2 regions of the Pararhizobium sp. LjRoot235 genome follow, and region 2 is predicted to be linked to the other one. Evidence: riboswitches for the same ligand, from Rfam matches in the RefSeq annotation. Region 2 holds a riboswitch; the other holds the start of a gene.
What was found. Region 2 has a riboswitch for thiamine pyrophosphate ahead of thiB (thiamine ABC transporter substrate binding subunit). Riboswitches for the same ligand answer to the same signal wherever they lie in the genome.

Region 1: linked by a shared signal. The riboswitch ahead of thiC (phosphomethylpyrimidine synthase ThiC) and the one ahead of thiB (thiamine ABC transporter substrate binding subunit) in region 2 are both predicted to bind thiamine pyrophosphate.

What each region holds. Positions count from the first base shown of each region.
Region 1 covers NZ_CAXUSP020000002.1:195,215-198,418, forward strand. The annotation lists gene thiO (glycine oxidase ThiO) at 1-245, opposite strand, end outside; gene thiC (phosphomethylpyrimidine synthase ThiC) at 248-2,083, opposite strand; TPP riboswitch at 2,179-2,317, opposite strand; gene ACSQ2Z_RS21610 (GntR family transcriptional regulator) at 2,491-3,159, shown strand.
Region 2 covers NZ_CAXUSP020000001.1:566,922-570,125, forward strand. The annotation lists gene thiP (thiamine/thiamine pyrophosphate ABC transporter permease ThiP) at 1-659, opposite strand, end outside; gene thiB (thiamine ABC transporter substrate binding subunit) at 691-1,701, opposite strand; TPP riboswitch at 1,740-1,856, opposite strand; gene ACSQ2Z_RS02690 (MDR family MFS transporter) at 2,351-3,204, opposite strand, start outside.

The DNA of each region.
Region 1 (3,204 bases), on a different contig from region 2:
TTGCGGATGACGTGGCCGGGCAGGGCCGCGTCCCACCAGTCGGCGGCGGTGCGCCCGAGCGCCAATACGGTGTCAGGCGCACTTTCCCTTTCACACCACGGCGCGAGCATGCCCCCGGCGAACCATGAAGCCCCGCCGCCGGCGCGTGCCGCCGTCTCTGCGATCTCGACATGGACCGCTCTCGCCTGCAGCTCGTGGGCGAGGGTAAGGCCGGCAACGCCGGCCCCCCTGATCAAAACGCGCATGGTTACTCTCCCGCGGGCGGAGCGTTCCCATCGGCGCCAAGCGGCATATAGAGATCGCCGCCTGCCTGGAACTTCGCGGCCATCGCTTCCAGCCCCTCCTTCTGGGCCTCGGCGCGGATGTCATGCGATATCCGCATGGAGCAGAATTTCGGGCCACACATCGAGCAGAAATGCGCAACCTTGTGGGCTTCCTTCGGCAGGGTTTCGTCGTGGAAGGAGCGGGCCGTTTCCGGATCGAGCGACAGGTTGAACTGGTCCTCCCAGCGGAACTCGAAACGGGCCCGCGACAAAGCGTCGTCGCGCAGCTGCGCTGCCGGGTGCCCCTTGGCGAGATCGGCCGCATGCGCCGCGATCTTGTAGGTAATGACGCCGACCTTGACGTCATTACGGTCGGGCAGGCCGAGATGCTCCTTCGGCGTGACGTAGCAGAGCATGGCCGTGCCGAACCAGCCGATCATCGCAGCACCAATGCCCGAGGTGATGTGGTCGTAGCCCGGCGCAATATCGGTCGTCAGCGGCCCGAGCGTATAGAACGGGGCTTCGCCGCAGACTTCCAACTGCTTGTCCATATTCTCCTTGATCTTGTGCATCGGCACATGGCCGGGGCCCTCTATCATCACCTGGCAATCCTTTGCCCAGGCGATCTGGGTCAGTTCGCCCAGCGTCTCCAGTTCGGCGAACTGCGCGGCGTCGTTGGCATCGGCGATCGAGCCGGGACGCAGGCCGTCACCGAGCGAGAAGGAGACGTCATAGGCGCGGCAGATGTCGCAGATTTCCTCGAAATGCTCGTAGAGGAAGCTTTCCTTGTGGTGATGCAGACACCACTTGGCCATGATCGAGCCGCCGCGCGAGACGATGCCGGTGACGCGGTTGACGGTGAGCGGGATATAGTGGAGCCGCACGCCGGCATGGATGGTGAAATAGTCAACGCCCTGCTCGGCCTGCTCGATCAGCGTGTCGCGGAAGACCTCCCAGGTGAGATCCTCGGCAATGCCGTTGACCTTCTCCAGTGCCTGATAGAGCGGCACTGTGCCGATCGGTACCGGCGAGTTGCGGATGATCCACTCGCGGATGTTGTGGATGTTGCGGCCGGTCGACAGGTCCATGACGGTATCGGCGCCCCAGCGCGCCGCCCAGACCATCTTCTCGACTTCCTCGGCCATTGACGAGGTAACGGCCGAATTGCCGATATTGGCGTTGATCTTCACCAGGAAATTGCGGCCGATGATCATCGGCTCGGATTCGGGGTGATTGATGTTGGCGGGAATGATCGCCCGCCCGGCCGCGACTTCGGCTCTTACAAATTCCGGCGTGACATGATCGGGAATATGCGCGCCGAAACTCTCTCCGTCGCGAACAAGAGCCTCCTTAGTGGCCTTGCGCCCGAGGTTTTCGCGGATGGCGATGTATTCCATTTCGGGCGTGATGATCCCGGCCCTCGCGTAGGCAAGCTGGGTGACGGCCTTGCCGTCCTTGGCCTTCAGCGGCCGGTTGCGGATGGGAAATTCCGGCGTTAGCCGTTCGCCTGTGGCAAAGCCGTTGTCTTCGGGTTTGACATGCCGGCCCTCATACGCAGCGACGTCGCCACGCGCCGTCACCCAGGCTTGGCGCAGACGCGGCAGCCCGGCGTCGATCGAAACGGTGAGGGTGGAATCGGTGTAGGGGCCGGAGGAATCATAGACCATGACGGGCGGTTCGCCCGACGTTGGATGAAGCGCGATCTCACGCATCGGCACGCGGATGGCTGGATGCAGTTCGCCCGGAACATGGACTTTGCGGGAGGCCGGCAGCGGGCCCGTGGTGACAGTTGGAGTGAGGTTTTTTGCGGCAACATTCATGGTTGAGGCTCCAAATTTTAGGTTGGAGACCCAGTCCTTTAGAGCCGGAATGATGGAAAGACGCTGACACGAATCCGCAAGCGGAAAATCGAATCGTGGCAGCGCTTGCACCGTCCCTACGCCAGTATGAACTGGATCAGGTTCAACGGGTCACTGCGCTGCTTGAGGGCGGCAAGGCCACCTTTCGCGCCAGCAGAATCTCAGCCCCTTGTCGGGACCCCCCTGGTGAATACGGCCAGTAAGGCATGGTTCTGGACGATGCGTCAAGGGCTGTTGGCGCGGCCGTTGTGATGGCACGGCAAGCGGCGACCGCCTGTTGTTTTGTGTGCGTGCGGCAAGCCGTAAAGATTTTCAATGTTTTCAGTCTTTGTCTCGACAGCGCGTCTACGGCAAATTATCTATAAAAAATGACCTCGACGCACGAAGACACCATTGCCAGCCGCATCAGCCGCATCCTAGCCGATAGGATCGTGACCGGCGAACTCGATCCCGGCACGAAGCTGCGGCAGGATCATATTGCCGAGGAGTTCGGAACGAGCCATGTGCCCGTGCGCGAAGCCTTCCGCCGGCTGGAGGCGCAGGGGCTTGCAGTCAGCGAGCCGCGCCGCGGCGTGCGGGTCGCATCCTTCGATCTGAAGGAGGTTCGCGAAGTGGCGCAGATGCGGGCAGCGTTGGAAGTTCTGGCGCTTCGGCATGCGGCGCCGCACCTGACGCCATCGATCCTCGATCAGGCAGAGGAAGCGACGGTTGCCGGCGACAATTCCCGCGACGTTCGGTCCTGGGAGGAGGCCAACCGCCGTTTCCACAGTCTCATTCTTGCCCCTTGCGGCATGCCGCGCCTCTTGGCCTCGATCAACGATCTGCACGCCGCCAGCGCCCGCTTCCTGTTCGCCAGCTGGCGCTCGGAATGGGAGGTCCGTACCGACCATGACCATCGCGCGATCCTGACATTTCTGCGTCAGGGCAACGTCGAGAACGCCGCTGCCGTTCTCGAACGCCACGTGCAGTGGATCGGGCAAAAACCCGTGCGGAACGCTTCGGGGACGACGCGCGAGGCATTCGCGATCGTTGGCTGACCACCCGGTCCGCCGGTCCCGTCCCGTCAGTTTTTTGCCCGACAT
Region 2 (3,204 bases):
ACCTCGATGGTGCTCGCCGCCGGCCCGCCGCCGAGCGTCAGCACCAGGGTGAAACTGGTGACGCAGAGCATGAAGATGAGGCCGGCGATACCGGGCAGCAGGCCACGAATGGCCGGCCACTCGATGAAGCGGAAGATTGAAAGCGGCCGCATGCCGAGATTGGCGCCGACCAGCCAGTATTCGCCGGGAATTCGTTCCAGCCCGCCGATCATCAGCCGCGCGGCGAGCGGCAGATTGAAGAACACATGCGCCAGCAGGATGCCAGACAGGCCGTAAATGCTGATCGGCTGATCCAGGCCGAGCCAGGCAAAAGCCCTATTGAACAATCCCTGCCGCCCCCAGATACCGATCAGCCCCAAGGCGGCGACCAGCGCCGGCAGGCCAAGCGGCAGCGCCAGCAACCGGATGATCCAGACACGTCCGGGAAAGGACGGTTGCCGCGCCAGGGCACGCGCGACGGGAATGGCAAGCACGATCGACAGAAACGTCGAAAGCAAGGCCTGCAGCAGCGTAAACCGCATTACGCGCCAGACATAGGCGTCGAAGAGCCCCTCTTGCCCCACTGCACCTGGCTCATCGAAGGCAAGCAGCGTATAGGCTGCGAGGCAGACAAACAGAACGACGCCGCCGAGGCAGAGTGCCCCGGCGGCCACTGTCAGACGCTTTTCGAGACCGCCGGGCAATCGCAGCTCAGTTCTTGCTCATGGCAGCGAGCCATTCGTCGATCCAGGCCTTGCGGTTGGCGGCAACTTCGTCGGAAGACATCAGATAAGTCTTTCCCGGATGGACCAGTTTGCCGAAGGCCTCCGGCAACGGCTCCTTGGTGGCGGCCACCGGCAACATCCAGTTGGTCGTCGGGATGATCGACTGGAACTCCGGCCCGGTGACGAAGGAGAGGAAGTCCTTGGCGAGCGCCGGGTCCTTGGCAGTCTTCGTCATGCCAACCACTTCGATCTGGATGTAGTGACCTTCCGAGAACGAGGCTGCCTGATAGCGGTCGGTGCTTTCCGCGATCATGTGATAGGCAGGTGAGGTGGTATAGGACAGCACCATCGGCGCCTCGCCCTTGGTGAACAGGCCGTAAGCCTCCGACCAGCCGGGCGTCACCGTCAGGACGCGATCCTTGAGCTTGGCCCAGGCGGTACCGGCCTCGTCGCCGTAAACCGACTTCACCCACAGAAGCAGGCCGAGGCCCGGCGTCGAGGTGCGCGGGTCCTCGATGACGATCTTTTGGCTCGGATCGCCCTCCACCAGTTCCTTCAAGCTCTTCGGCGGCGTCTTCAGCGTCTCGGTATCGTAGATCACGGCGAAATGGCCGTAGTCGTACGGAACGAACGTATCGTCGGAGAAGCCGCCGGGAACCTTGACGGCGGACGTATCGACACCGTGCGGCGCGAAAAAGCCGGTCGCCTTGGCTTCGGAGACGAGATTGGTGTCGAGCCCGAGCACGATATCGGCCTTGGAGGCCGGCCCCTCGAGCTTCAGCCGGGTCAAAAGCTCGACGCCGTCGGCGACGCTGACATACTCCACCTTGCAGTCGCAGGTCTTTTCGAAGGCCTCAGCGACCTTGGCCCCCGGTCCCCATTCGCTGGTGAAGCTTTCATAGGTGTAGACGGTCAGCGTCTTGTCGGCGGCGGCCGCGGAAAACGATGTGGCGATTGCAGCAATCGCTGCGAAAAATGGAATGAATGTCTTGCGCATCGGCGCCTCCTTTAATCCAAGTGCTGGGAATAGGGCGCTGAAAGGTGCCGTCTAATCCCTCCGCCGGTGCAAACCGGATCAGGTTCCGCGGGTTGGCTTTCGAAAGCCTCTCAGCCAAACGTTCAAAAGAACGAACGGCACCCCGTTAGAGCAGGAGGAGATTTAGACTTGCGCGAAATGCTTGGCAAGGGGAGGTGAGTTCGGGCAACTGCCCCGACTGGCCGGGCGGCGTCACCCCGCTGTGACTTCGTAACATCTCCCCCTCAAGGGCAGGGCAATTGCCGATGGATTTGCGGCTCGCTCCCTCTTCTCCCCTGTGGGGAGAAGGTGGCGCAAAGCGCCGGATGAGGGGGCGGCAGGCACCGAGATTGCCGAGAAAACCCCCTCATCGCCTCGCATACGCTCGGCACTTCTCCCCGCCGGGGAGAAGAGGGAAAAGTCGCAAGTGCCTTCGATCCATATGCGACGCCCCTTCGATGGGGATTGTTCTTTTCCTTTGCGGCTTTTCGGAAGAGGACGAATGGAGCTTGCGGTCCAGCCTCTTCCCCTTGTGGGGAGGGGTTGGGAGGGGACTTTCTTTTCGGCGCAAAAGAACCGCTCCCCTCCGCTTCACTCCGACCCTCCCCACAAGGGGGAGGGGTCAGACCAGTCAAGCCGCCGGCTTTTGCGGCAGCCGGACGGATTTGAGGCTGATCGCCGAGACGAGCGTGATGAGCGTGATGCCGACGGCCGTTAGGAACAGCGGCTGGAAGGCGGCCGTATAGCTTTCGGCGACAAGCCGGCGGGTTGCCTCCGGCAGCGCCGAAAGCATCAGCGGCGTCAGCTTTTCGATGTCCTCGACGCCGGGGATCGAGACTGCGCCGCGTGTCAGTCCGGCGGCGATCGTCGCGCCGTAGATCGAGATCGCGATCGAGGCGCCGGCCATGCGCGACAGGGTGACGGCACCCGTGGCAGCGCCGACATCGCCGCGCGACACCACGTTCTGCACGCCGATGACCGGCACCTGCTGGCCGAAACCGATGCCGATGCCGTGCAGCGCCATGATGGCGCCGATGATGAAGAGCGGCGTGCCAGGCTCAATCTGCGTGAACATCAGCAAGGCCAGGGTCGTCAGGCTGGCGCTCACGATCGCAAACGGCTTGTAGCGGCCAAAGAGCGATATCAGCCGCCCCGCCGTCAACGAGCCGACGACGATGCCGCCGGTCAGGAGGATGAACAGCAGCCCGGCTACCGACGGCGTCAGGCCCGTTGTCGTCTGCAGGAACAGCGCGAAATAATTGACCATGCCGATGCCGACGGCGCCGCTCATGAGCGAGATCACCAGCATCAGGCTGAAGGTCGGGCTGCGGAACAGGGTCAGCGGCACGACCGGCTCCGGTGCACGCCGTTCGACGAGCACCCAGGCGACCGCGCAGAGCACGCCGGCGGCAATAACGGCAAGACTTCCAAGCGAAAACAGCGAGCCGAACAGTTCGGCGCCGTCCCCCAAAAGCACGACACTGG